Regions from separate parts of the Streptomyces sp. NPDC104106 genome, predicted to be linked through region 2. Evidence: riboswitches for the same ligand, from Rfam matches in the RefSeq annotation. Region 2 holds a riboswitch; the other holds the start of a gene.
The links. A riboswitch is a leader RNA that binds a small molecule or an ion and turns the genes downstream of it on or off. The one in region 2 is predicted to bind glycine.

Region 1 (14,460 bases), on a different contig from region 2:
TCGGATCGGGCACCCGCGAGGACGACCGGGCATCGACCCGGCATCCCGCGCCGGCGCCGGCGGCAGGACACCGGAGCCGGAGCAGGGGGCAGCGCGCGGCGACGGTCACGCACCGTGGTCACGCGCCGTGGCCGCGCGCCGCCGTCACTCCTGTGGCCACGTCAAAGAAGCGTCCCGTAGCCGTCAGGATTCCGCCGACATGACCACTCGGTGGCATCGCGAGCGGGCGGCCCGACCCGCCGTCCGACCGACAGTGCTCCAGGTCACAGCACTCGGACTCGTCTTGATGCGCCGCGGTCGGCCCAGGGTCATTCTTAACGCAAGCTTGACGCCCACCGCGCCGAGATCCATGGGCCCAGACATCACTCTCCGCATACGCTGGTGCGGCCGTCCGCGTGATGGCCGGAAAGAGCTGAGCCGCATACAGGAGCACGCCGATGGCCACGACCGAACACCCTCCTTCCAGTCGTTTGCGCGCCTGGATGCTGGAGGGGCTGTCCGACATGGGCAAGCCGGGCGGTCACACGGGCCCCCACGCCGAACCCGAGCCCCCGCACCAGGGGCAGCGCTGGTGGCGGGTGATGTGCCTGACCGGTGTGGACTACTTCTCCACCCTGGGCTACCAGCCGGGCATCGCGGCGCTCGCGGCCGGCCTGCTGGGGCCGATCGCGACCATCGTGCTCGTCATCGTCACCCTGGCCGGCGCGCTTCCGGTGTACCGCCGCGTCGCCGAGGAGAGCCCGCACGGCGAGGGTTCGATCGCCATGCTGGAGCGGCTGCTGTCCTTCTGGCAGGGCAAGCTCTTCGTCCTCACGCTGCTGGGCTTCGCCGCCACCGACTTCCTGATCACCATCACGCTCTCGGCCGCCGACGCCTCCACCCACCTGGTGGAGAACCCGCATCTGACGAACGTCCTGCACGGCCGGCAAATGCTGATCACCCTGATCCTGGTGGCGCTGCTCGGCGCGGTGTTCCTCAAGGGCTTCCTGGAGGCGATCGGTGTCGCGACGGCGCTGGTCGGCGTCTACCTCGCGCTCAACGTCGTCGTCGTGATCGTCGGTCTCTACCACGTGCTCACCGCGGGCCATGTGATCACCGACTGGTCCAACGCGCTGACCGTGCAGCACGGCAACATCTTCGTCATGATCGGCCTGGCGCTGATCGTGTTCCCCAAACTCGCCCTCGGCCTGTCCGGCTTCGAGACCGGCGTCGCCGTCATGCCGCACGTCCAGGGCGACCCGGACGACACCGAGGAGAAGCCGACCGGGCGGATCCGGGACACCAAGAAGCTGCTCACCACGGCCGCGATCATCATGAGCGCGTTCCTGATCACGTCCAGCTTCATCACCACACTGCTCATCCCGGAGAACGACTTCAAGACCGGCGGCCCGGCCAACGGACGTGCCCTCGCCTACCTCGCGCACCAGTACCTGGGTGGCGCCTTCGGCACGGTCTACGACATCTCGACCATCGCCATCCTGTGGTTCGCCGGCGCCTCCGCGATGGCCGGCCTGCTCAACCTCATGCCGCGCTACCTGCCCCGCTACGGCATGGCCCCGCACTGGGCCCGCGCCGTGCGCCCCATGGTCATCGTCTTCACCCTCGTCGCGTTCCTGGTGACCTGGATCTTCGACGCCAACGTCGACAAGCAGGGCGGCGCCTACGCCACCGGCGTGCTGGTGCTCATCACCTCCGCGGCGATCGCGGTGACCATCGCGGCGCGCAAGGCCGGGCAGCGCAAGTGGACCATCGGCTTCGGCGTGATCTCGGCGGTGTTCCTCTACACCACGGTCGTGAACGTCATCGAGCGCCCGGACGGTGTGAAGATCGGTGCCTGCTTCATCGTCGGCATCATCCTGGTCTCGCTGCTGTCCCGGCTCGCCCGCGCCTTCGAACTGCGCGTGACCAGTGTGACGTTCGATCCGATGGCGGAACGATTCATCCGGGACATGGCCAGCCGGAAGATACGGTTCATCGCCAACGAGCCCGGCCATCGCGACAAGGCCGAATACCGCGACAAGATCGAGCAGATCCGCGCCGACAACGACATGCCCGAGCAGGAGGACTTCGTCTTCGTCGAGGTCACGGTCACCGACCCCTCCGAGTTCGAGGCGGGCCTGACCGTGCGGGGCGAGGTGCTGCACGGCCGCTACCGGGTGCTCACCCTGGAGTCGGCGTCCATCCCGAACGCCCTGGCCGCGCTGCTCCTCAACGTCCGCGACATGACGGGCTGCACACCGCACATCTACTTCGAGTGGACCGAGGGCAATCCGTTCGCCAACTTCCTGCGCTTCTTCCTCTTCGGGCAGGGCGAGGTCGCCCCGGTCACCCGTGAGGTCCTGCGCGAGGCGGAACCGAACCGGCAGCGCCGGCCGCGCGTGCACACGGGCTGAGGCCCGGTCCGGGTGGGGCGCGGCGCGCCCTACCGCCCGAACCACCGCCGGGGCTGCCGCGCCTCCAGCTTGCCCATGCTGATCCGCCCCCGTATCTCCACCCGGAACGCGCCCGGAGCCGCTGGATCACGGGGCGGGCGGACCCTGGTCCGGCTGTGCCCGAGCACCAGGGAGTCGGCGTCCACGAGCATGTCCGGCCGGGTGATCAGGCGCAGGGTGCCGCCGCACATGTCCAGGTCGATGGCGAGCGTGTCGTGCGTGAGGACGGCGTCGGAGAAGTCCAGGGTCACGTCGCCCCAGGCGGAGTCGATCTCCAGCCGGCGCGGCACGTCCCAGCGGCCCTCGCGGGACGTCGAGGCGTACCGCTGCTCGATCCGGGCGACGTCCTTGGCCGCCACCGGTGCCGGTGCCGCACCGGGCCCGGCGGGCAGGTCGGCGGTGAGCGCCGCCAACTGCCCATGCGTACGCGCGGACAGCGCGGCCGTCACCCGCTCGTCCAGCTCCTCGGCGGTGAGCCGGCCGTCACCCGCGGCGGCCGCCAGCACCTCCACCACCCGGTCCCGGTCCGCGTGCGAGGCACGCAGCCCGGAACGTTCGTCCGTGGCCACCATGTCGGCCGCCATTCCCTCACCCCGTTCTCAGCAGGTCCCCGCAGGGAGCCGTCGTCGTCCCCGCGGGGACCGTCGTCGCGAACTAACGCTATATCGCGTTATACCCAACGGCCAACCCCACGTCCACGGTTCCCGCAGGATGGCCCTATCGTGACCGGCATGCAGTCCTACACGATCGGCCAGGCGGCGCGGCTGCTCGGCGTGAGCCCGGACACCGCCCGCCGCTGGGCCGACGCGGGTCGGATGGCCACCCATCGCGACGAGGCCGGACGGCGGCTCATCGACGGCCGTGACCTCGCCGCGTTCTCGGTCGAGCTGGCCAGGACGGCCGGCGGCGAGGAGGACGCCTCCTCCACCTCGGTCCGCAACGCCTTCCCCGGCATCGTCACGGCGATCAAGCTCGGCGACGTCGCCGCCCAGGTGGAGATCCAGGCGGGCCCGCACCGCCTGGTGTCCCTGCTCACCCGGGAAGCCGTCGAGGAACTGGGCCTGGAGGTCGGCATGGAGGCCACCGCGCGCGTGAAGTCCACCAACGTGCACGTCGACCGGGTCTGATCCGGCCGCCGCAGGAGTTGACGTGCGGGTGAGGCGGCGGCCGAGAAGGGCTGCCGGCGGACCGAGGTGAGTACGGCCGCCCGCCGTCCTCGACCTCAAGGACGCCAGGCAGCGGGCGCCCCGGTCGTCCACGGCAAGGACACGGCGGCGGGCGGGTTTCGCCGAGGCACCGGCCGCGCCCTGTGCGCGCTCTTGGACCTGCCCGAGAGATGCGGGTGAAGGACGCCGCGGCACCCCGGGCGGTCACGAGGAGGACGGGCGCATCGCGAGCTGCGGCCTCGCCCCGTGCGTGTCGGTCGTGCGCCGCGCCCAGGGGGAGCCGGTCGCAGGCGTCCCCGAGGCCGGCCGGTCGGCGGTGATCGCGGCCGGTCCGCCCGACGGCCACACCGCCGGCGCGAGGGCCGCCCTGCTGCCCGACGTCGCCTTCGAACTGGCCGGTGGCTGGGCCCGGTCGGCAACGGCACCACCATCGTGCACCAGCAGATCGCGGCGGGCGAACGCGGCGCCTCCGCCTCGACGGGCACCGTCGTCGCGGGCCGGGGCACCCTGCGTGCCGGGCTCACCGGCTACCGGCTCGTGGCGGGAGGGCCGCACCTCACCCGGGCGGGCGTCTGCTGCCGAAGGAACTGCACGCGGCCTCCCGCGCTGACGGGCACTTCGGCGGCACCCCGCGCCCGGTCGCCTTCGACGCGCGCTGGTTCCGCGGCCGGCGCCGGCCGACGCGGGCACGGTGCTGAACCCGGCGCAGTGCCGGGGACAACCCGGTCGACCCGGCCGGGCGTGCGGTTCACCGAGGTGCCGCTGCTGCGTGACCGGGTGCGGCGGCAGCCGCGCGGTCACAGCGGTAGCCGCCGTCCACCCGGATCGCGGTGATCCCGCTGATGTGCCGGGCGCCGCACCGGTCCTGCGGCAGCACCAGCTGGGGCCCGGCCGTGTCGAGCGGGGTGCCGTCGATGCTCACGCCCAGCAGGACGGGCGCGTCGGCGAAGTCGGGGTCGATCTCGGCCCAGGACAGCACCGCGTGGTGGCCGTCGGTACCGCTGACCGCGATGAGGAAGCGGAGCCGGTCCTTGCGGCGGGCGGGGTCGAAGCCGGGGCCGGCGTCGGCGAGGACGTCGTACAGGCGCGGTCCGGTGAAGCGGTGGCGCTGGATGCCGCTGGTCGCGCACTCGAAGCTGACGGCCACCCGGTGCTGCGGCCAGCGCTGCAGCTCCGGGACGGTCAGCCGGGCGGGCCGGGCCAGGTCGCCGGTCAGGGCGAGTTGCGCGAGCGTCATCTGCGACCACCTCCCCGCTGGACGGTACCCGCCGGGACACGCCGTACAAACGCACATGCGAGCCACGCGTCAGAACTGCGCAGCTCATGCGATGAGACAGCAGACTTACGCCTGGCAGATGCGGCAGTATCATCGCCGCACGGCCGGTTCCCCGGCCGTGGCAGGGCGCGACACTTGTTCCGCAGAACGCGAGGAGTACATCCGTGATGACCCGTTCCGTGCGCCGGACCCGGCCGATGCTGCAGGTGGCCGGTGCGGGAGCCGCCGCCCTGCTGGCCCTCAGCGCCTGCTCCTCGTCGTCCGGCTCCTCCGGCTCGGCCACGTCCAAGGACACCTCGGCCGGATCCGGGTCGTCGTCCTCGACGAAGCTGTCCGGTGACGTGACCGTGTTCGCCGCCGCTTCCCTCAAGGAGAGCTTCACGGCCCTGGGCAAGGAGTTCGAGCAGCAGCATCCGGGCACCAAGGTCAGCTTCAACTTCGGCGGCAGCGACAGCCTCGCCGCGAGCATCACCAGCGGCGCCCCGGCGGACGTCTTCGCCGCAGCCAGCCCCAAGACCATGAAGATCGTGACGGACGGGAAGGACGCGGCCGGCACTCCCGCCACCTTCGTCCGCAACCAGCTGGAGATCGCCACCCTGCCGGGCAACCCGCACAAGGTGGCCTCGCTGAAGGACCTCACCCGGTCCGGCCTGAAGGTCGTGCTGTGCGACAGGACGGTGCCGTGCGGCGCCGCCGCGCAGAAGGCCCTGGACGCCGGCCATCTGAAGCTCACGCCGGTCTCCTACGAACAGGACGTCAAGAGCGCCCTCAACAAGGTGGAGCTGAAGGAGGCGGACGCGGCGGTCGTCTACCAGACCGATGTGCACGCCGCCGGTGGCGAGGTGCAGGGCGTGGAGTTCCCCGAGTCGTCCGAGGCGATCAACGACTACCCGATCGCCCTGCTGAAGAACGCGCCGAACGCCGAGGCGGCCAAGGCGTTCATCGCCCTCGTGCGCTCCACCGAAGGCCAGAAGGTGCTGGGCGAGGCCGGGTTCCTCAAGCCATGACCTCGCCTCTCCAGCCCGGCGTCGCGACCGGCCCCCGCACGGGCCGGCCGCGGCGTCGCCGCGCCGGCACGGGGGGCCGGCGCGGGGTGCCGTTGCCGCTGCTGCTGCCGGGTGTGGTGGCGCTGGCGTTCCTGCTGCTGCCGCTGCTCGCGCTGCTCGTCCGCGCGCCCTGGCGCACGCTGCCGGGCCAGCTGTCCAGCACGGGCGTCTGGCAGGCGCTCCAGCTGTCCCTGGTCAGCGCCACCGCCGCGACGGCCGTGAGCCTCGTCCTGGGCGTGCCGCTGGCCTGGCTGCTGGCCCGTACGGAGTTCCCGGGCCGGGGGTTCGTCCGCGCCCTGGTGACGCTCCCGCTCGTCCTTCCACCGGTGGTGGGCGGTGTCGCCCTGCTGCTGGCCCTCGGCCGCAACGGCGTCATCGGCCAGTGGCTGGACGCCTGGTTCGGCATCACGCTGCCGTTCACCACCACCGGCGTCGTGCTCGCGGAGGCGTTCGTCGCGATGCCGTTCCTGGTCATCAGCGTCGAGGGCACCCTGCGCGCGGCCGACCCGCGCTTCGAGGAGGCGGCCACCACGCTCGGCGCGTCGCGCTTCACCGCGTTCCGCCGGGTCACTTTGCCGCTGATCGCCCCCGGCATCGCCGCCGGCGCGGTCCTCGCCTGGGCCCGCGCGCTCGGCGAGTTCGGCGCGACGATCACCTTCGCGGGCAACTTCCCCGGCCGCACCCAGACCATGCCCCTCGCGGTCTACCTCGCGCTCCAGAACGACCCCGACGCGGCCATCTCCCTGAGCCTGGTCCTGCTCGCGGTGTCGATCGCGGTGCTGGCCGGCCTGCGCGACCGCTGGATGACACCCTCATGACAAACCCCCGTCCCACCACCCCGGACGCCACCACCCCCGGCCGCGCCCCGCACACCCCCACGCCGGCGCCCACGGACGGCTCCCGCCCTTCGCACCCGCCGGGGGAACCCGCGGCCGCCGACGGTGCCGCATCCCCGCAGGGGCCACCCACGCCCGGCGACGAAACCCGCACGGGTGGTGCGGCCGGGTGCCGCCAGCCGGGCGAAGGCCGGCGCCCCACCGCCCACCCGCACTCTCAGGACGGCCTCGACGCCCACCTCCTCGTCGACCGCACCGCGTTCCGCCTGGACGTCACCCTCACCGCCGCCCCCGGGGACGTCATCGCCCTGCTCGGCCCCAACGGCGCCGGCAAGACCACCGCCCTCCGCGCCCTCGCCGGTCTCCTGCCCCTCACCGGTGGCCACCTCCGGCTCGACGGCACCTCGCTGGAGCGCACCCCCCCGGAATCCCGCCCCGTCGGTGTCGTCTTCCAGGACTACCTGCTCTTCCCCCACCTGTCCGCCCTCGACAACGTCGCGTTCGGCCCGCGCTGCCACGGCGTCTCCAAGGCCGAGGCCCGTACCCAGGCGGCGGCCTGGCTGGAGCGCATGGGACTCGCCGGCCACGCCCACGCCAAACCCCGCCGGCTGTCCGGCGGCCAGGCCCAGCGGGTGGCCCTCGCCCGCGCGCTCGCCACCCGTCCCCGGCTGCTGCTCCTGGACGAGCCGCTGGCCGCCCTGGACGCCCGCACCCGCCTGGAGGTCCGGGCCCAGCTCCGCCGCCATCTCGCTCAGTTCGAGGCGGTCGCCGTCCTGGTCACCCACGACCCGCTGGACGCCATGGTGCTCGCGGACCGGCTCGTCGTCATCGAGGACGGCCGGGTCGTCCAGGAGGGCACCCCCGCCGACATCGCCCGCCACCCGCGCACGGACTACATCGCCCAGCTCGTCGGCCTCAACCTCTACCGCGGCCGGGCCGACGGGCACACCGTACGGCTCGACGCCGGGCCCTCGCTCACGACCACCGAGGAGCTGTCCGGGCCGGTCTTCGTGGCGTTCCCGCCCTCCGCGGTCACCCTGTTCCGGGACCGCCCGACCGGCGCGAGCGCCCGGAACCTGTGGCGCTGCGAGGTCGAGGGCCTGCAGACGCACGGCGACCAGATCCGCGCCGACCTCGTCGGCGACCTCCCGCTGGCGGCCGACCTCACCACGGTCGCCGCGGCCGACCTCGATCTGCACCCCGGCGCGGCCGTCTGGGCGACGGTCAAAGCGGCACAGACCCACGCGTACCCGGCCTGACCGAGTGGGCGCCCTACGGTGGGTGCCCATGACCCTGAGCATCCGCAACCAGCTGCCCGGCACCGTCACCGAGGTGAGCACCGGCGAGGCCATGGCCACCGTCCGGCTCCGGTTGGACAGCGGCCAGGACCTCATGGCCGCCATCACCCTGGAGGCCGCGCGGGACCTCGGCCTCGCCCCCGGCTCCGTCGTGCGCGCCCTGGTGAAGTCGACCGAGGTCTCCCTGGCCACCGGCTCCGTCAAGGGCCTGTCGATCCGCAACCGGCTCCCCGGCGCCGTCGTCGGCCTCACGCCCGGTGCCGTCATGGCCACCGTGAGGATCGCCGTCGACGGCGGCGAACTGACGGCGGCGATCACCAAGGACGCGGTCGAGGACCTCGGCCTCTTCGTGGGCTCGGACGTGGTCGCGCTCATCAAGGCGACGGAGGTGTCACTGGCGACCGCCTAGCGAACCGGCGATCCGCCGGAGACATGGCAGGGCCCCGCCCGGGGATGCGGACGGGGCCCTGAGATCACCGCTCCTTCGGTCCTCGTGGACGAGACCCGGCTCTCGTGGCGGCTCAGTCCTCGTACGCGTCCAGCGGCGGGCAGGAACACACCAGGTTGCGGTCGCCGAAGGCCTGGTCGATCCGGCGCACCGGCGGCCAGTACTTGTCCGCGGCCGAGACACCGGCCGGGAAGACGGCCTCCTCGCGGCTGTAGGCGTGCGCCCACTCACCGCCGAGCGCGGCGGCGGTGTGCGGGGCGCCCCGGAGCGGGTTGTCCTCGGCCGGCCACTCACCGGCGCCGACCTTGTCGATCTCCGCGCGGATGGCGATCATCGCGTCGCAGAACCGGTCCAGCTCGGTGAGGTCCTCGGACTCGGTCGGCTCGATCATCAGCGTGCCGGCCACCGGGAAGGACATGGTCGGCGCGTGGAAACCGTAGTCGATCAGCCGCTTGGCCACGTCGTCCACGCTCACGCCGGTGGCCTTGGTCAGCGGGCGCAGGTCGATGATGCACTCGTGCGCGACGAGGCCGCCGGGACCGGTGTAGAGCACCGGGTAGTGCGGCTCCAGGCGCTTGGCGATGTAGTTCGCGGACAGCACGGCCACCTGCGTGGCCCGCTTGAGGCCCTCGCCGCCCATCAGCCGGACGTACGCCCAGGAGATGGGCAGGATGCCCGCGGAACCCCAGGGAGCCGCCGAGATGGGACCCACGCCGGTCTCCGGCCCCGCCGCGGGCTGCAGCGGGTGGTTCGGCAGGTACGGCGCCAGGTGCGACCGTACGGCCACCGGGCCGACGCCGGGACCGCCGCCGCCGTGCGGGATGCAGAAGGTCTTGTGCAGGTTCAGGTGCGAGACGTCACCGCCGAAGTGGCCCGGCTTGGCGAGGCCGACCAGGGCGTTGAGGTTGGCGCCGTCCACGTACACCTGGCCGCCCGCCTCGTGCACCTGGGCGCAGATGTCGGCGACGTGCTCCTCGAAGACACCGTGTGTCGACGGGTAGGTGATCATCAGCACCGCCAGCTCGTCGCGGTACTGCTCGATCTTGGCGCGCAGGTCCGCGACGTCGATCTCACCGTCCTCGGCGGTCTTGACGACGACGACCTTCATGCCGGCCATCACGGCGCTGGCCGCGTTGGTGCCGTGCGCGGAGGACGGGATCAGGCAGACGGTGCGCTGGTCGTCGCCGTTGGCACGGTGGTAGCCGCGTACGGCGAGCAGACCGGCCAGCTCTCCCTGCGAACCGGCGTTGGGCTGGAGGGAGACCTTGTCGTAGCCCGTGACCTCGGCGAGCCGCTCCTCCAGCTCGCGGATGAGCGTGAGGTAGCCCTGCGCCTGCTCGGCCGGGGCGAAGGGGTGCAGCCCGCCGAACTCGGGCCAGGTGACCGGCTCCATCTCGGTGGTCGCGTTGAGCTTCATGGTGCAGGAGCCCAGCGGGATCATGCCGCGGTCGAGCGCGTAGTCGCGGTCGGAGAGCCGGCGCAGGTAGCGCAGCATGGCGGTCTCGGAGCGGTGCTGGTGGAAGACCGCGTGGGTCAGGTAGGCGTCGGTGCGCAGCAGCGCCTCGGGGAGGGCGTCCGCGGCGGCCGTGTCCAGCGCCTCGATGTCACCGGCGACGCCGAAGGCGGCGAGGACGGCACCGAGCCGCGCCCGGTCGGTCGTCTCGTCGCAGGCCGCGGAGACGTGGTCGGCGTCGACCAGGCGCAGGTTCACGCCGTTGTCGCGGGCGGCCGCGACGACCTCGGCGGCCTTGCCGGGCACGCGCGCGGTGACGGTGTCGAAGAAGGCGCCGTGGACGACCTCGACACCGCCGGCCCTCAGCCCCTCGGCGAGGACCGCGGCGTACCGGTGCGTCCGGCGCGCGATGGTCCTGAGTCCCTCCGGGCCGTGGTAGACGGCGTACATGCCGGCCATCACGGCGAGCAGCACCTGCGCGGTGCAGATGTTGCTGGTGGCCTTCTCACGGCGGATGTGCTGCTCACGGGTCTGCAGCGCGAGCCGGTAGGCCTTGTGGCCGTCGGCGTCGACGGAGACGCCCACGAGCCGGCCGGGCAGGCTGCGCGCGAACTTCTCGTGCACGGCCATGTAGCCGGCGTGCGGGCCGCCGAAGCCCATCGGCACGCCGAAACGCTGGGTGGTGCCGACGGCGATGTCCGCGCCCAGCTCGCCGGGCGAGGTGAGCAGGGTGAGCGCGAGCAGGTCGGCGGCGACGGTGACGAGGGCGCCGAGTCCGTGTGCCTGGTCGATGACCGGCTTGATGTCGCGTACGGCACCGGAGGCGCCCGGGTACTGGATCAGCACGCCGTTGATCTCGCGGGCGGCGATGTCGGCCGGGATGCCCGCGCTGAGGTCGGCGACGACGACCTCGACACCGGTCGGCTCGGCGCGGGTCTCGATGACGGCGATGGTCTGCGGCAGGGCGTCCGCGTCGACCAGGAACAGGCCCTTCTTGTTCCTGCCCATGCGCCGCGACAGCGCCATGGCCTCGGCGGCCGCGGTGCCCTCGTCGAGGAGGGAGGCACCGGAGGTGGGCAGTCCGGTCAGGTCGGCGACCATGGTCTGGAAGTTCAGCAGCGCCTCCAGGCGCCCCTGGGAGATCTCCGGCTGGTACGGCGTGTACGCCGTGTACCAGGCGGGGTTCTCCATGACGTTGCGCAGGATGACCGGGGGCGTGAACGTCCCGTAGTACCCCAGACCGATCATGGAACCGAGCACCTGGTTGCGGTCGGCCAGGGCGCGCAGCTCCGCGAGCACCTCCGCCTCGGTGCGGGCGCCCGGCAGGTCCAGGGAGTCGGCGTTCTTGATCACGTCGGGGACCGCGGCGGCGGTCAGCTCGTCCAGGGAGCCGTATCCGACCTGCGCGAGCATCTTGGCCCGCGCCTCGTGGTCGGGCCCGATGTGGCGCTGCTCGAAGGGAACGCCCGCTTCGAGGTCGGAGAGCGGGATGCGGTGGGCGGTCATTGCGGAGGCCTCCTGGTCTGACGCGACCTTCGAGGGGCACCACGGCGCGGGTACCCCGACGGCCTCCCCCTCTGTCATCTCGACCTGAGAGCTTCACCGGGCGCCCGAGGGACCCGGCTTTCACCGTCGGTGAGAGCGGAAGCCGTCGACACCCGCCCTGCTTTCCAGAGTGACCTCGCCCGTGCGGTACGTGAGCCTGAGAGATTCCGGGGAGGATTTGCTCCTTCGGCGCCTCCGAGGTGGTCGGAGGACTCTCCCGCGCGGGTTCAGCAGCCGACATCAGGTTACCAGCGAGGTCAACGCCTGAGCCCTCGAGTGGCCGCCTCCGTGAATGTGCTCTTTTGTAGTGCTTACGAATGAGTTGCGACCACGTGGAGGGAGAGCGACCGTGCAGACCGACATCGATCCGCGCAACCTGATCGGCCGCAAGGCGTTCGACCGCAACGGCACCAAGATCGGCACCGTCGACGAGGTGTACCTGGACGACGCGACCGGCGTACCCGAGTGGGCGGCCATACGCACCGGCCTGTTCTCCCGCGACGCCTTCGTGCCGCTGGAGCCGAGCGAACTCGTCGAGGGCACCCTCCACGTCCCCTTCGACCGCGCCCTCATCAAGGACGCCCCCGACTTCGGCGTGGGCCGCCACCTCTCCCCCGAGCAGGAACTCCAGCTCTACCACCACTACGGCCTCGACACCGCCCCGCCGCCGTCCCTCCCGGACCACGACTTCGGCAAGCTGGCGGGCACGGAGGAGAGCTGAGCAGGGTCCCCCCTCACACATCGGCGGGATGGCCGTGCGGTGCCCCGCCCGGCCGGCCGGGTCCGGCGGGCGGGCGAGCGGGATCCGGCACCAACGGCAACGGATCCGACGGCTCCAGCGCGGGGTCGCCCACCAGGAACGTCCGCACCCTGCCCGGAGGGGACTGCGGCGTCTCGAACCGCACCGTCACCCTCCCCAGGCCGCTGCCCTGCACCCACCCGGGCCCGTACTCGGCGTGCCGCACGTCCTGCCCGGCCCGCCACTGCCGTTCAGGGGGCTCGGGGCGCCGCTCGACAGCCGGGACGACCGCGCCCTGCGGCTCGTCAGCCGAAGCCGCGGGGACGGGCATGGCCTGTGCGAACAGGTCCTCCTGTGTGTAGTCGGCGAGGCCGGACACGCCCACACCGAGCAGCCGTACCCCGCCCGTGGTGTCCACGGAGTCCAGCAGCCGCGCCGCGGCCTCCCGGACGACCGCCGGGTCGTCCGTGGGCCCCCTGAGCGTCTCGGAGCGGGTCAGCGTCGAGAAGTCGTACCTGCGCACCTTGAGCACGATGGTCCGCCCGGACAGCCGGGCATCGCGCAGGCGCCGCACGCACCGGTCGGCGAGCCGCTGCACCTCCAGTCCGATCCGCGGCCGGTCGTGGATGTCCACGTCGTAGGTGTCCTCGACCGACACCGACTTCGCCTCGCGCTCGGCCACCACGGGACGGTCGTCATGGGCCAGCGCCATGGCGTACAGCGCGTGCCCGTGCGCCTTGCCGAGCAGCCGTATCAGCTCGTCCTCGCCCGCCTCGGCCAGCTCCTCGACCGTGGTGATCCCGGCTCTGCGCAGATGATCGCCGGTCGCGGGGCCCACGCCGGGCAGCGTCCGCACGGGCATCGGCCCCAGCAGCGCCCGCTCGGTCCCCGGCTCGATGAGCACCAGCCCGTCGGGCTTGGCCTGCTCGGAGGCGATCTTCGCGAGCATCTTGGACGCCGCGAGCCCCACCGACCCGGTGAGCCCGGTGACCGCCCGGATGTCCGAGCGCAGCCTGGCCCCGGCCAGCCGGGCCGACTCCTCGTCCCAGGCCGTCCCACCGGCGTCCAGGTCCACGAACGCCTCGTCCAGGCTCAGCGGCTCCACCAGCGGCGACAGCTCCCGCAGCAGAGCCATCACCTGCTCGCTGATCGACCGGTACACCCCGAAGCGCGGGACCAGATACGCGGCGTTGGGCGCCAGCCGGCGGGCCTGGGCCATGGGCATCGCCGAGTGCACCCCGAAGACCCGTGCCTCGTATGACGCGGTGGCCACCACACCGCGCGGACCGAGCCCGCCCACCACGACCGCCTTCCCGCGCAGGCTCGGCTTGGCTGCCTGCTCCACCGAGGCGTAGAAGGCATCCATGTCGAGATGCAGGATGGTCGGCGCGTGTCTCACACCACCGATGCTGCACCACGGCACTGACAATGCCGTGGCGCGGGACACCGGGCGCGGGATACGGCGGTCAGACCGCCCGGTTGCGGCGGCGGGCCAGCTCGTCCGCGGGGTTGTGCCCGACGAGGGTCTCGCCGGTGTCGATGCGCTCACCGTGCAGCTGGGAGAGCGCGCTTTCCACATCCCGCCACACCACGCCGACGGCGATCCCGAAGATGCCCTGACCGCCCTGGAGCAGGGCGTGGACCTCGTCCGGGGAGGTGCACTCGTACACCGTGGCGCCGTCGCTCATGAGGGTCATCCGCTCCAGGTCGCGGAAACCGCGTTCCCTCAGGTGCTGGACGGCCGTGCGGATGTTCTGCAGCGACACCCCGGTGTCCAGGAACCGCTTCACGATCTTCAGGACGACCACGTCCCGGAAGCTGTACAGCCGCTGGGTGCCCGACCCGTAGGCGGGCCGCACGCTCGGCTCGACCAGACCGGTGCGCGCCCAGTAGTCGAGCTGCCGGTAGGTGATGCCCGCGGCCGCGCACGCCGTGGGCCCGCGATAGCCGATCTGTTCGGACGTCATGGACGCCGCCCCTCCGCCGTCCGGTACCACCGTCGGCCGCCGCGGAGCGTGGTCGACCGCGCCGCTCGCCTGGGGGTACCCCCCGTTCGAGCGCAGCTGTGAACTCGGGGGAGGGTACGGACCGCTCTCCCCGAACCCGCGTCCGGGGGCACCCCCAGCCGTACCGTCGCCGCTGGTTCTCACGCCGACCTCCGTCCTTGACCTGCCTTCTCGACGGTAGGCAGTCACCAGGGGTGCGTCAACGATCGCCACAC
Region 2 (14,460 bases):
GCTCGCCGACGGCCGCCCCGCTCTTGCTGAGTTCGGTCATGAGAGCCTCACCCGGGGGTCGATCACGGCGTACAGGAGGTCCACGAGCAGGTTGGCGATGAGCACGGCCAGCGACGTGATCAGGACGACACCGAGGATGATCGGCAGGTCCTGGTTACGGATCGCGTTGAGCACCGCCTGGCCCAGGCCGGGAAGGCTGAACGTGGTCTCGGTGAGGATCGCGCCACCGATCAGGGCGCCGAGGTCCATGCCGAGCATGGTGAGGATCGGCGTCATCGTGGAGCGCATGGCGTGCTTGCCGATGACGACCGGCTCCTTCAGGCCCTTGGCGCGCGCGGTGCGGATGTAGTCCTCGCCCAGGATCTCCAGCATGGTGGCACGGGTGATCCTCGCGTACATCGCGGCGTACAGGAAGGCGAGCGTGATCCAGGGCAGGATCATGCCGCCCAGCCAACTGCCGAAGTTGTCCGTGATGGACACGTACTGGCCGTTGAACCACTTCAGTCCGAAGACGAAGATCGCCGAGGCGAGCAGACCGGTGAAGTAGATGGGCAGGGAGACGCCGGAGAGGGCGACCACCATGGCGCCGCGGTCCCACAGGCTGCCCCGCTTGAGCGCGGAGAGGACACCCGCCGCCACACCGAAGACGAGCCACAACACGGCGGCACCGAGCGCGAGTTCCAGGGTCACCGGGAAACGGCTGGTCAGGACGGGCCAGACAGCCTGCTCACTGCGGAACGAGTAGCCGAAGCACGGCGCCGCGCAGTGGGTGACATCGCCGCCGGCCGCGTAGGTGCGGCCCACGAAGATGCCCTTGAAGAAGTGCCAGACCTGCGCGTAGAGCGGGTCGCTCAGACCCAGCTTCATACGCACCGCCTCGACGGCGGCCGGGTCGGCCTGCTTGCCCACGAAGCTCAGGGCGGGATCGACGCCCGCCCACTTCGGGACCAGGAAGAAGATGCAGAAGACCACCACGATGGTGACCACCAGCATCACTGCGGCAGCGAACAGCCGCCTGATGAGGTAAGCGAGCACAGCGTACGGCCCGCCGCGGATCGCGGGCCGCCGGATTGTGTCCAGCGGCCCGCGGTCACACCGCGCCGGCCTTCACCTGCCTTTCGTGCAGTTCAGCGGGTGTGCCGGGATTACTTCGGGTTCTTCAGACCCAGGTTGACGAAGTCGTACATGCCGTTGTACGCGTCGGACGTGTAGACGTTCGCCAGGTTCGAACCGCGCCAGTTGAGGAACCGCTCGAAGGTGAAGGGCAGGTAGTACGCGCCGTCCATCACCTTGTGGTTGATCTGGGTCGAGATCTCCGCCTTCTTGGCGTCGTCCAGCGTGGCGGTGTACTGGTCGAAGAGGCCGTCGATCGACTTGTCGTTGATCAGGGCGTAGTTGTTGTTACCGCTCTGCTGGATGTAGCGGCTGTCCCACAGCGGGCGGCCGTAGCCCTGGACGGTCGGGAAGTCCGGGCCCCAGCCCATGATGATGATGCCGTAGCCCTTCTTCTGGACGTTCGAGGGGCTGCCGATGATGCCGGTGGTCTGCGAGCCGTCGTACTGGTCGATCTGGGCGTTGACGCCGATCTTCTTCAGCGCCGCCTGGAGCGACTCGGCGGTGGCGACCTCGGCGGGCTTGTTGTTGCGGACCGCGATGGTGGTGCTGAAGCCGTTCGGCTGGCCGCACTGCTTCAGCTCGTCCTTGGCCTTGGCGACGTCGCCGTTCTTGCCGGAGCCTGCGATGTTGTACGGGTCGTACTTCTGGCCCTCGGCGCCGGCGACCGACGGCGGGAGCATGTTGGTGCCGATGTCACCACCGGCGATCGGGCCGCCGCGCGCGGTCTGGATGGACACGTGGTCGGCGCCGTAGATCACGGCCTTGCGGCAGTGGACGTTGTCGAACGGCTTGACGCTCTGCGGGAAGACCCCGTAGCGGACGTAGCCGGAGACCGGGTTGTCCAGGTTGCCCTTGTCCTGCTTCAGCGCGGTCTGGCGGCCCTGCGGGGACAGACCGGTCTGGGTCATGTCCAGCTGGTAGTCGCCGTTGATCAGACGCTGGTCGAGGTCGTTGGCGTTGCTGAAGAACTTGATGCTGACCTTGTCCGGGTACGCCTTGCGGACCGGGTCCGAGGAGGCGTTCCACTTGTCGTTGCGCACCAGGACCAGCGACTTGCCGGGGTCGTACGACTGGAACTTGTACGGGCCCGAGGAGAACGGGTGCAGCGCGTACTTGGACTTGGTGTCCATGTCCTGCCGGACCGGGGACGCCGAGGGCAGCGCCAGCATGTCCGGGAAGTCCGCGTTGGGCTTGGGCAGGTGGAAGACGATCGTCTTCGCGTCCGGCGTCTCGATCGCCGACAGGCCCAGGTGGTCCTTGCTGGTGTCCTTGTACGGGCCCTTGTACTTGCCGTCCGGGTCCAGGACGTCCTTCAGGTACGTGGGACCGCCGGAGAGCACGTCCTGCGCCCACACGCGCTCGATGCCGTACTTGATGTCCTGGGAGGTGATGGCCTTGCCGTCCTCCCAGGTGATCCCGTCCCGCAGGGTGAACGTGTAGGTCTTGCCGTCGGCCGAGACCTTACCCGTGTCGGTGGCCAGGTCGGGGACGACCTTCGACCCGTCCTTGCCCGGCGCCGTGGCGTAGGTGACCAGCTGGCGGGCGTAGTAGCGGGAGAAGTTCCACATGAAGCCGTAGTAGCCACGCGTGGTGTCCCACGAGTCGGCGTCCTGGGCGGACGCGAACTTCAGCTCGCCGCCCTTCTTGGCCAGCGACGCCTGGGCGACCTTGTTGTTGGCGGCGTCGAAGCCGGCAGCGCCGTTCTTCGAGTCGCTGCCGCCGTTGCCACCGCCGCACGCCGCCGTGGTCAGCAGCCCGGCGACCACTGCGGCAGCGGCAAGGGCCTGCTTGCGCCGCCCTGAGGTGCGTTGGGTAGTCACGATCTCGGATCCTCCGGAATTGATGAGAGACCCCGTGGCTGAGCACACGGGACGCTAGGGGTGCGGCGGTTCAGCGGGAGGCCTTCGGGTCCAGCGCGTCGCGCACGCCGTCGCCGAAGAGGTTGAACGCCAGCACGGTGATGAAGATCGCCACGCCCGGGATCACCATGTACATGGGGTCCGAGTCGTAGTAGTCGATCGCGCTCGACAGCATCTGGCCCCACGAGGGGGTCGGCGGCTTGACGCCCACACCCAGGAAGCTGAGCGCCGCCTCGGTGAGGATGTTGGTGGGGATCATCATCGTCGTGTACACGATGATCGGTGCGACCAGGTTGGGCAGCAGTTCCTTGAAGAGGATGTAGAAGCGGCCCGCGCCCAGCGAGCGGGCGGCCTCGACGTACTCGCGCTCACGCAGCGAGAGCGTCTGGCCGCGCACCACGCGGCCGATGTAGGGCCAGCCGAAGAAGCCGATGACCAGGATCATCACGAACAGGCGCACGCCCGTGCCGGTCAGCCCCAGCATGCTGTTCGGCATGACGGAGACCAGGGCGATGATGAAGAGCAGCTGCGGGAAGGCCAGCAGACCGTCCATCACACGGCTGATGAGCGAGTCGACCCAGCCGCCGAAGAAGCCGGCCAGGATGCCGAGGATCGTGCCGAGGACGACGGCGACCAGGGCGGACAGGAAACCGACCAGCAGGGAGACCTGTGAACCGTAGATGATGCGCGCGAAGATGTCGCGGCCGTTGACCGGTTCGACACCGAGCAGGTGGTCGCCGCTGATGCCGCCCAGCGATCCCTTGGGCGTGCTGAACAGCGGGTCGATGAGGTTCTCGTGGTAGACGTCCGGGTCCTGCCCGACGAGGCTCGTGATCACCGGCGCGAGCAGCGCGACCAGGATGAGGAGCAGCACGACGACGCCGCCCGTCAGGGCGAGTTTGTCCCGCTTCAGGCGCTCCCAGGCGATCCGTCCCAGGGAACGGCCCTGAACGGCCTTCGCGTCGGCGGCGGCGACCGCCGCTTCCTCGGCCGCACCCGGGGCCGCTTCCGCGGCCGGCTCGTGCAATGGTGCCGTCATTAGGCTGGGACCCCTCTCAACCGGCGGTAGCCGGCCCGCACTTGCCGCTGGTAGCGGCATCAATCAGTCCGTCGTACACAGGGGCGAACCCCTTGAAGGGGGAGTCTTCAATGCCCGCGCGACAAGCCGCCAGCCTTGACGGCGAATGGATGCGCAACCGTGATGCAAGCAGGCGTTTCCTGGTATGCGGACAGTGAATTGCGGCGAGCGGACGGTAAGCGGGGACGAATCGGCCGAGTTGGTGGCCGAAAGCCGAGGTCGGCGGAGCCGGGGCCGGGCGGGTCAGTAGCCGCCGGGCACCGGCGGATAGCCGTAGCCGGCGGCCGGCGCCTGCGGCCGCGGGGGCGCCTGGAGCTGCGGCTGGGGCTGCGGGTTCGTCGGGGGGAGGGCCGCGTGGGCGTCGCGGTCGTAGAACGGGCGGGCGTTGCCCCGCATCCACATCACGACCGGGTCGTGGTCGTCGCTCATCGCGACGGTGGAGACCGGCAGGCCCTCGGGGACGGCGGCGACGGACTGCTGCATCATGGCGCGCACCGAGTCGACGGCGGCCGGGGAGGTGTCGTAGAGGTCGAGGCCGATGGCGAGGTACGGCGCGCCGAGCGCGGGCTGCACCCAGGCGCGGCGCAGGGAGCGCAGGGCGGGGGTGTGGTGGGCGTTCTGCGCGAGCAGGGCGTAGAACTGCGGGATCTCGATGCCCGGTTCGGTGAGCCGGAGGGGGCCGGCGGGCTGGCGGTCCAGGCCGGTGGCGATGCGCCGCAGATCGAGCCAGGGGATGCCGACGCCGCCGCCCGGGGCGTGCGGGTTGAGCCAGAGGCCGTAGTGGTCGGGGTAGAGGGTGCGGGCCACGTCGAGGCCGTCGACGACCTCGTACGAGCGGTTCCAGCCGCTGGCCGACAGCTCCTGCGCGGAGGTGACGCAGGGCGCGTACGGGAGGCCGTCGACCTCCATGGTCCCGTACTGCGCGTCCGGGGTGCCGGCCTGGCCGCGCCACAGGAGCATCCAGATCTGGCCGGAGGCGGGGGTGGCGAGGGCGCGCAGCAGGGCCTCGTAGGCGTCGTAGCGTCCGGGCGTGACCTGGCTCAGCGTGTGCTCGACGCTGCCGCTGTGGCTCGCGCTCACCTGTCGTGCCCTTCTCTTTTGCGTGCCCCGTGTGTGGGGACAGCTTATGCGCCCGGCGGGGCGCCGCCCTGGGCGCGTGCGCGGCTCAGTGGTGGGTTGTTCGCGCCCCTGCGGAGCAGCCGCGCATCGGACAGGGCCCCGCGCCCCTCGGGGCCGCTGCCGTCGGGCCGGCTCCTAGAGGCCGTATTGATAGAAGGGCCGCACGCTCGTCTTCATCCACTGGGCCACCGGGTCGTCCGTGACGTCCAGGAGGACCAGGCTGACCGGCCAGGCGACCGGGACGCGGCCCAGGGCGCGGCCGAGGGCGTCCATGGGGCGGGTGCGCAGGTCGCCCTCCCACTGGGAGAGTTCGACGCCGACGAACATGACCGGGTCGTCCGTCTCGACGGCGGCCAGGCAGCGGCGGGCGGTGAGGACCACGCCGGTCCCGGCGAACTCGGCGGACGCGGCGGAGAGGAAGTCGACCGGGTCGTCCTGCCAGTCGGGCTCGAAGAGGCGGACCCGGCCGCCGGTGTTCGGGCCGTCGAGGGGGGTGCGGCCGGCGCGGCACAGCTCGGCCACGGCGGCGGGCGGGAGCGGGATGCCGACCAGCGCGTCCGCGTTCACCGCGAGGCCGACCTGCGGGGGCAGGCCGCGCGCGAACTCGACGGCGGGGGCGATGGTGTACGCCATGTGGGGGCCGGCCGCCATGCGCAGCTGCTCCTCGGAGCTGAAGACGGGGACGTAGGCCTGGCCGTCGATCTCCAGCGTGGGCAGGTCGAGCGGGCCGCTGCCGGGGCCGCCGCCTTGGGGCAGCGGGATCCACAGGAAGCTGCGGCCCAGGACCTCGATGATCCGGCCGGCCGCGGCGGGTACGCCGAGGGAGGCCGCGAGCACCTCCTCCAGCTCGTTGCCGGGCCAGCCGCCGTGCGGGTGGGGGTGCGTCTGTGCCGGGAAGTCCGCGGGAATGTCCGCCGGGAAGTCCATCTGCCTACCGCCTGCTGGGAACCACTGCTGTGACCATGAAGGCTAGCGGGTGCCTGCGACAACCCCTCACCCTGTGAACACGATCCGGCGCAGGGCGTCCGCCGCGGGCCGGTCCAGCAGGGTTGCCGACGCCGGCGGGCAGCTCGCCCCGCTCCACCACGGCGAGCAGGCGGGCGGTCGTACGGCGGTGCCGGGCGAAGGCGTAGCGGGAGACACCCCGGCCGCGCTCGCGCTGGCCCGCGCGGGCGGCGGCGTAGGTGACGTCGAGCAGCAGCAGGTGCAGGGTGCCGCCACGGCGGCGGGCCTCGCGGGCGAGCAGGCCGCGCGCCCAGCTCCGGGTGCCGCAGGCGTGCACGACGACCCCCTCTCCGGTGCGCAGGGCGCGGCGCAGCCCGGCGATGGGGGTTCCCCCGCGCGAGCGCAGCCGAGCGTGGGGGAGGGCGAGGCGGACCAGGGGGGCGGTAGAGCGCGTAGGGCAGGAAGCGGGCATGCGCGCCTCCCAGCGGTCGCGGGTGTCCTGGGAGTCGACGCGGCGGCCGGGGACCGCGCGGTCCGTCAAGGTGGACTTTGCCGCTGCCGGGCAGGCCCGTGACCACCACCAGGCCGCCGGGGCCGAAGAGCAGGGCGTGCGGGCCGCGGCCCGCCCGGTCGCGCAGGTCGCGGACGACCGGGGCCGGCGCGGGACGCTGCCTCGGCACCGCGATGCCGGTGGTGGCGGTGGCGTACACCGGGGTCCTGTTCACCGTGATCGCCCTCCCCTGTCGACTCGGTAACAGTCATTCCCGTTACGAGTAAAGAGAAGGTAATGGACGGTGTCGGCGGCGGGGTCCGCTCCCTGCCACAGGTCGGTTACAAAAGCCCGCTCGCCGTGCAATGATGTGGCCGCCAACTGCATACCGGCCGCTTGAATCCGCGCGGGAGAGTTCCCAGCAGCCTTCGCTGGGACGCCGAAGGAGCAAGTCCCTCCCTTGAATCTCTCAGGCACCGTTACCGCGCGGGCGAGGCACATCTGAAAAGCGGGCCGCTCCCGGACAGCGGCTCCACCCAAGGTGCAAGCCGTGATCGTCCTCGTGGCGGTCCCGGCGAACCTCTCAGGTTCCGATGACAGATGGGGAGGAACGTTCCTCGCCCCATCCCTGTTGCCCTGGGAGACGACCGACCGATGAGCAGTACCGAACCCACCGAGCTGCGCCGTACCGCGCTGGACGCGCTGCATCGCTCGCTCGGTGCGACGATGACCGACTTCGCCGGCTGGGACATGCCCCTGCGCTACGGCTCCGAGCGCGACGAGCATGTCGCGGTGCGCACGAACGCCGGTCTGTTCGACCTCTCCCACATGGGCGAGATCACCGTGACCGGCGCCGAGGCGGCCGCCTTCCTGAACCACGCCCTGGTCGGCGACATCGCCTCCGTCGGCGTCGGCCGCGCCCGCTACACGATGATCTGCCGGGCCGACGGCGGCATCCTGGACGACCTGATCGTCTACCGGCTCGCCGAGACCGAGTACATGGTGGTCGCCAACGCCTCCAACGCCCAGGTGGTGCTGGACGCCCTCACCGAGCGCGCGGCCGGCTTCGACGCCGAGGTCCGCGACGACCGGGACGCCTACGCGTTGATCGCCGTCCAGGGCCCTCAGTCCCCCGGCATCCTGAAGTCCCTCACCGACGCCGACCTCGACGGCCTGAAGTACTACGCCGGCCTGCCCGGCACCGTCGCCGGCGTCCCGGCCCTGATCGCCCGCACCGGCTACACCGGCGAGGACGGCTTCGAGCTGTTCGTGAAGCCGGAGCACGCGGTGGAGCTGTGGCAGGCGCTGACCGAGGCCGGCGAGGGCGTCGGCCTGGTGCCGTGCGGGCTGTCCTGCCGGGACACCCTGCGCCTGGAGGCGGGCATGCCGCTGTACGGGCACGAGCTGACCACCTCGCTGACCCCGTTCGACGCCGGACTCGGCCGCGTGGTCAAGTTCGACAAGGAGGGCGACTTCGTCGGGCGCGAGGCGCTCGCCCAGGCCGCCGCGCGCGCGGAGCAGAACCCGCCGCGGGTCCTCGTCGGGCTGGTCGCCGAGGGCCGCCGCGTCCCGCGCGCCGGGTACGCCGTCGTGGCCGGCGGCGCGGTGATCGGCGAGGTCACCTCCGGCGCCCCCTCCCCCACCCTGGGCAAGCCGATCGCCATGGCCTACGTCGACGCGGCGCACGCGGCACCCGGTACCGAGGGCGTCGGCGTGGACATCCGCGGCAGCCACGAGCCGTACCGGGTCGTGGCGCTGCCGTTCTACAAGCGCCAGAGGTAAAAGACTGGGCGCGAGGCGTCCACGCGACGTGACGCTGCGCACATTTCCGCTGCTCAGCAGCGAATCCAGCCCTCCCCCCTTCATCAGCACTCCCGCGCGTACAGGAGAATTCAGGCCATGAGCAACCCCCAGCAGCTGCGCTACAGCAAGGAGCACGAGTGGCTGTCGGCCGCCGACGCGGACGGCGTCTCGACGGTCGGCATCACGGAACACGCGGCCAACGCGCTCGGCGATGTCGTCTTCGTCCAGCTCCCCGAGGTCGGCTCCACGGTGACCGCGGGCGAGACCTGCGGCGAACTGGAGTCGACCAAGTCGGTCTCCGACCTGTACTCGCCGGTCAGCGGTGAGGTCACCGAGGCCAACCAGGACGTCGTCGACGACCCGTCGCTGGTGAACTCCGCCCCCTTCGAGGGCGGCTGGCTGTTCAAGGTCCGCGTCGCGGAGGAGCCGGCCGACCTGCTCACCGCCGACGAGTACACCGCCGAGACCAGCGGCGAGGAGTCGTAATCCGCATGACCGTCCTGAACACGTCCCTGCACGAGCTGGACCCGGAGATCGCCGCCGCGGTCGACGCCGAGCTGAGCCGCCAGCAGTCCACGCTGGAGATGATCGCCTCCGAGAACTTCGCGCCGCTCGCGGTGATGGAGGCGCAGGGCTCGGTGCTGACCAACAAGTACGCCGAGGGCTACCCCGGCCGGCGCTACTACGGCGGCTGCGAGCACGTCGACGTCGCCGAGCAGATCGCCATCGACCGGGTCAAGGAGCTGTTCGGCGCCGAGTACGCCAACGTCCAGCCGCACTCCGGCGCCTCCGCCAACCAGGCGGCCCTGTTCGCGCTCGCCCAGCCCGGTGACACCATCCTCGGTCTGGACCTGGCGCACGGCGGCCACCTGACCCACGGCATGCGCCTGAACTTCTCCGGCAAGCAGTTCGACGTGGTCGCCTACCACGTCGACCCGGAGACCGGTCTGGTCGACATGGCGGAGCTGGAGAAGCTCGCCAGGGAGCACCGCCCGAAGGTGATCATCGCCGGCTGGTCGGCGTACCCGCGGCAGCTGGACTTCGCCGAGTTCCGCCGGATCGCCGACGAGGTCGAGGCGTACCTGTGGGTCGACATGGCCCACTTCGCCGGCCTGGTCGCGGCCGGGCTGCACCCGAACCCGGTCGAGTACGCGGACGTGGTCACCTCCACGACCCACAAGACCCTCGGCGGCCCGCGCGGCGGCATCATCCTCGCCAGGAAGGACTTCGCGAAGAAGCTGAACTCCTCCGTCTTCCCGGGCTTCCAGGGCGGCCCCCTGGAGCACGTGATCGCGGCGAAGGCGGTCTCCTTCAAGGTGGCCGCGGGCGAGGAGTTCAAGGAGCGCCAGCGCCGTACGGTGGAGGGTGCCCGCATCCTCGCCGAGCGCCTGACGGCGGCGGACGTGCGTCAGGCCGGGGTGGACGTGCTGTCCGGCGGTACGGACGTGCACCTGGTCCTGGTCGATCTGCGCGCCTCGGAACTGGACGGCCGGCAGGCCGAGGACCGGCTCCACGAGGTCGGCATCACGGTCAACCGCAACGCCGTCCCGAACGACCCGCGTCCTCCGATGGTCACCTCGGGCCTGCGCATCGGCACCCCCGCCCTCGCCACCCGCGGCTTCACGGCCGAGGACTTCGCCGAGGTCGCGGACGTGATCGCCGAGGCACTGAAGCCGTCGTACGACGCGCAGGCCCTCAAGGCGCGCGTGGAGGCGCTCGCCGACAAGCACCCGCTGTACCCGGGTCTGAACAAGTAAGTCCCCCGGTGGGGCACCCTGGGAAAGGGTGCCCCACCACCCCCTTTCCTGCTGTCTTGAGGAGTGACCGTGGCCATCTCGGTCTTCGACCTGTTCTCGATCGGCATCGGCCCGTCCAGCTCCCACACGGTCGGTCCGATGCGGGCGGCGCGCATGTTCGCCCGCCGGCTGCGCAACGAGGGCCTGCTCGGCCCGGTGGCGTCCCTGCGCTGCGAGCTGTACGGCTCCCTCGGCGCGACCGGCCACGGCCACGGCACCCCGAAGGCGGTGCTGCTCGGCCTGGAGGGCGCCTCGCCGCGCACGGTGGACGTCGAGACGGCCGACGACCGGGTGGCCGCGATCAAGGCGGCGGGACGGCTGAAGCTGCTGGGCGAGCACGAGATCCCGTTCTCCTTCGACGACGACCTCGTCCTGCACCGCCGCAAGGCCCTGCCCTACCACGCCAACGGCATGACGATCCGGGCGTACGACGCCGAGGGCGCCGAGCTGCTGACGAAGACGTACTACTCGGTCGGCGGCGGCTTCGTCGTGGACGAGGACGCGGTGGGCGCGGACCGCATCGTGCTCGACGACACGGTCCTGAAGCACCCCTTCCGCACCGGCGACGAGCTGCTGCGCCTGACGAACGAGACGGGCCTGTCGATCTCCTCGCTGATGCTGGAGAACGAGCGGGCCTGGCGCACGGAGGAGGAGATCCGGGCGGGCCTGCTGGAGATCTGGCGCGTGATGCGCGAGTGCGTCCAGCGCGGTATGAGCCGGGAGGGCATCCTGCCCGGCGGTCTGAAGGTCCGCCGCCGCGCGGCCGTCTCCGCCCGCCAGCTGCGCGCCGAGGGCGACCCGCTGGCGCACGCGATGGAGTGGATCACGCTCTACGCGATGGCGGTGAACGAGGAGAACGCGGCCGGCGGACGCGTGGTGACCGCCCCGACGAACGGCGCGGCGGGCATCATCCCCGCAGTCCTGCACTACTACATCAACTTCGTGCCCGGCGCCGACGAGGACGGCGTGGTCCGCTTCCTGCTGGCAGCCGGCGCGATCGGCATGCTGTTCAAGGAGAACGCCTCCATCTCCGGCGCCGAGGTCGGCTGCCAGGGCGAGGTCGGCTCGGCCTGCTCGATGGCCGCGGGCGCGCTGGCGGAGGTGCTCGGCGGCAGCCCCGAGCAGGTCGAGAACGCGGCCGAGATCGGCATGGAGCACAACCTGGGCCTGACCTGCGACCCGGTCGGCGGCCTGGTCCAGATCCCGTGCATCGAGCGCAACGGCATGGCCGCGGTGAAGGCGGTCACGGCCGCCAAGATGGCGATGCGCGGCGACGGCTCCCACAAGGTGTCCCTGGACAAGGTCATCAAGACCATGAAGGACACCGGCGCCGACATGTCCGTCAAGTACAAGGAGACGGCCCGGGGCGGCCTTGCGGTGAACATCATCGAGTGCTGAGGTGAACCCCGTGACGGGTGGGGTGCCGGCGGGCGCGGTGGTGACGGGCGGGGCGGCGCGTGTGCGCGTGCCGGTGGGCGCGGACGCGGAGCGGTGGGTCACCCGGGCCGGCTGCCGCCGTGTCCTGTTCGTCGTGCACAACGTGACCTCGGCGACGGCTGCTGGACGTCCTCCCGCTGCTCTCCGGCGACCTGCGCGTGCAGATGGTCGCCGCCTGCACCGGCTCCTCCCCGTTCCTGGCCGGAGTGCCCGGGCTGCTGGCCCGCGCGGGCCTGCCGGTCCTGCCCTGGGAGCAGGCAAGACAGACGCCCTTCGACCTTGCCGTGTCGGCCAGCTACGGCGGCGAACTGGCCGCCGTCCAGGGCAAGTTGGCCGTTCTGTCACACGGCGTCGGCTACAATAAGAGGCTGGCAACACCGGACAACACCGGACAACACCGGACAACACCGGTCTTCGGCCCGGCGCCCGACTGGCTCCTCCACGACGGACGGCCCCTCGCCGACGCCACCGTCCTCTCCCACCCCGAGCAACTGGAGCGGCTGCGCTCGGCCTGTCCGCAGGCGGCGCCCACGGCAGCGCTCGCCGGTGATCCGTGCTACGACCGCATCCTCGCCGCCCTCCCCCAACGCGCCCGCTACCGCCGGGCGTTGGGCGTGGGCCCCGGCCAGCGGCTGATCGTCGTCAGCTCCACCTGGGCCTCCCGCTCCCTCTTCGGCGGCACCGCGGAGCCGGCGGCGGACGATCTGCTGCCCTGGCTGCTGTCCCGTCTGACGGCGGAGCTGCCCGCCGACGAGTACCGGACCGTCGCGGTCCTGCACCCGAACATCTGGTACGGCCACGGCCCCGGACAGGTCCGGGCCTGGCTGGACGGCGCCCGGCGGGCCGGCCTCGACACGATCGACCCCCTCGACGGCTGGCGCCAGGCCCTGATCGCCGCCGACTGCGTCCTCGGGGACCACTCCAGCGTCACCTACTACGCGGCGTCCATCGGCGTCCCCGTCCTGCTCGGGGCCTTTGCCCAGCAGGACCTCGACCCGCTCTCCCCCGTCGCCGCCCTCGGCCGTACGGCGCCCCGGCTGGATCGCCGGGGCGGGCTGCGCGCCCAGATCGAGCGCGCTGTCGCGGCCCACGATCCCGGCCGGTACAAGGAGCTGGCGGAGCAGACCAGTTCCGCGCCGGGCGAGTCGGCCGCCCTCCTGCGCCGTCTGTTCTACGGCCTCATGGACCTGCCCGAGCCGGACGGGCACCCCGCGCTGCTCGACCCGCTGCCGCTGCCGCCGTACCTGCCCGCCCGGCGCACCGCCCCGGTCCGCGTGTTCGCCGGCGCTCCCGGCACGGACCCGCCGGAGGTCGCCGTCGTCCGGCACGCCGTGGCCGGGGCCGGAGCCGACCCGTCGGACCTCCCGGCGTGGGTCGACTCGGCGCACACGCCGGTGGACGAGGAGACGCGGGAGACCGCCGGCTGGACCTTGCCGACGTCGTCGTGCGGTACGCGGCCGGGGACGACCCACGGCTCGGGCCGCCGGCCGCCTGGACGGCGGAGACGCTTCAGCGTCACCCGCGGGCTGGCCGCCTATGTGGACGGGCCGGACCGCTGTGTGGTGCGCACCCGCGAGGGGGACCTCGTGCGGCTGTCCGCCGCCGCGGACCCCGACGGGCGGGCCGACCTGTGCGATCCCGCCGCCTACGCCTCCGCGCTGCACGCCTGGCTCGCGGGCGGCCGGGACCTGGCCGCGGCGGTGCCCGTGCTCACCGTGCGCACCGGCGCCGCGGCGCACCGCGTCACCGTCGAACCGCTTTCCGCGGGCCATCGCTGAACGGCTCCCGGGCACCGCGGGGGAGCCGGTCCGGGACCACGTGAGCCGAGCCGAGCGGCGTCGGGCCGCCCGCCCCGGACCCGTGCCGAGCCGCTCACCGGCCGGCCGGTGAGCGCCAGGCCGGGAGCCAGACCGGAATCAGGGGTCAGTCGGCCGGCTCGGCCAGGCGGGCCCGCACGCGGGCGAGGCCGAGCCGGTCCCCGTTCGCCTCGTACTGGGCGGCGGCGGTGCGCAGGTCCGCCACCTCCTGCGCCCGGCGGCCCGCCAGGCGGTGGCAGCGGGCCCGCGCCTCGACGGCGTCGGCCAGTTGCAGCCCCGCGCCCGCCGCTGACATCACCGTGACCGCCTCGTCCAGGCACACGCGCGCCTGCTCCGCGTCCCCGGCCGCCAGGTGCGCGTCTCCCAGGCTCATGTAGACGCGGCCCGCGTTGTAGCCGTCGCCGCCGCCCGGCAGCCGGCGGAACCGGGCGAGGCGCCGGCGAGGTCGGCGAACAGCACCCCCTCGGGAAACCGCGCCCGCAGTTCGTTCGCGCAGTGCACGGCGGCGGCGGTCTTGCCGATGCCGCCGGGCCCGGTGAGGACGGCGACGGCGGGCGCGCCCGGTGGGCGGTCCTCCTCGTCCAGCAGGTCCGTGAGCCAGGCGAGCACCTCGGTGCGGTCGGTGAAGGCCGCCGTCACCGGCGGCAGCATCTGCGGACGCGAGGCGCCGTGTGCCACGGCGGGCACGGTGCGCGGTGACAGCCAGGCGGCCTCCCGGACCCATTCCGTCGCCTCGCGGGCGAACTCCGGCGATCTGCGGGCGAGTTCGAGCAACTGCCGGGCAGCCGCCGTCTGCTCGGACTCGGTGACGGGGAGGGTCGGCCCGCCCGGACCGGCTGTCGCCGCCCCCGGGTCCTGCCCGCAGCGGCCCCGGCTCAGCAGGTCGTACAGCCGCTCGGAGATGCGCCGGCCCGCCTCGCCGCCCGCTCCGGAGAGGGCACCGGAGGCGACCGTGCCGACGGCCGACAACGCCACACCCATCAACGGTTCCATCACGGAA

Region 1: it holds a riboswitch for glycine, as region 2 does, so the genes downstream of both, gcvP (aminomethyl-transferring glycine dehydrogenase) here and gcvT (glycine cleavage system aminomethyltransferase GcvT) in region 2, are expected to answer to the same signal.

Annotation. Positions count from the first base shown of each region.
Region 1 covers NZ_JBVJMF010000015.1:202,807-217,266, forward strand. The annotation lists gene ACZ60X_RS30905 (APC family permease) at 438-2,393, shown strand; gene ACZ60X_RS30910 (DUF1707 SHOCT-like domain-containing protein) at 2,423-3,004, opposite strand; gene ACZ60X_RS30915 (TOBE domain-containing protein) at 3,164-3,559, shown strand; gene ACZ60X_RS30920 (molybdopterin-dependent oxidoreductase) at 4,347-4,835, opposite strand; gene modA (molybdate ABC transporter substrate-binding protein) at 5,042-5,881, shown strand; gene modB (molybdate ABC transporter permease subunit) at 5,878-6,738, shown strand; gene ACZ60X_RS30935 (ABC transporter ATP-binding protein) at 6,735-8,015, shown strand; gene ACZ60X_RS30940 (TOBE domain-containing protein) at 8,044-8,463, shown strand; gene gcvP (aminomethyl-transferring glycine dehydrogenase) at 8,576-11,461, opposite strand; glycine riboswitch at 11,523-11,635, opposite strand; glycine riboswitch at 11,636-11,730, opposite strand; gene ACZ60X_RS30950 (PRC-barrel domain-containing protein) at 11,850-12,221, shown strand; partial or broken gene ACZ60X_RS30955 (DNA polymerase IV) at 12,143-13,638, opposite strand; gene ACZ60X_RS30960 (MerR family transcriptional regulator) at 13,706-14,389, opposite strand.
Region 2 covers NZ_JBVJMF010000008.1:321,301-335,760, forward strand. The annotation lists gene ACZ60X_RS21460 (ABC transporter ATP-binding protein) at 1-40, opposite strand, end outside; gene ACZ60X_RS21465 (ABC transporter permease) at 37-1,035, opposite strand; gene ACZ60X_RS21470 (ABC transporter substrate-binding protein) at 1,146-2,936, opposite strand; gene ACZ60X_RS21475 (ABC transporter permease) at 3,007-4,014, opposite strand; gene ACZ60X_RS21480 (enhanced serine sensitivity protein SseB C-terminal domain-containing protein) at 4,297-5,133, opposite strand; gene ACZ60X_RS21485 (enhanced serine sensitivity protein SseB) at 5,308-6,099, opposite strand; partial or broken gene ACZ60X_RS21490 (AAA family ATPase) at 6,166-6,842, opposite strand; glycine riboswitch at 7,005-7,102, shown strand; glycine riboswitch at 7,103-7,217, shown strand; gene gcvT (glycine cleavage system aminomethyltransferase GcvT) at 7,262-8,389, shown strand; gene gcvH (glycine cleavage system protein GcvH) at 8,507-8,896, shown strand; gene glyA (serine hydroxymethyltransferase) at 8,902-10,167, shown strand; gene ACZ60X_RS21510 (L-serine ammonia-lyase) at 10,237-11,604, shown strand; gene ACZ60X_RS21515 (hypothetical protein) at 11,802-13,421, shown strand; gene ACZ60X_RS21520 (hypothetical protein) at 13,567-13,833, opposite strand; gene ACZ60X_RS21525 (hypothetical protein) at 13,830-14,453, opposite strand.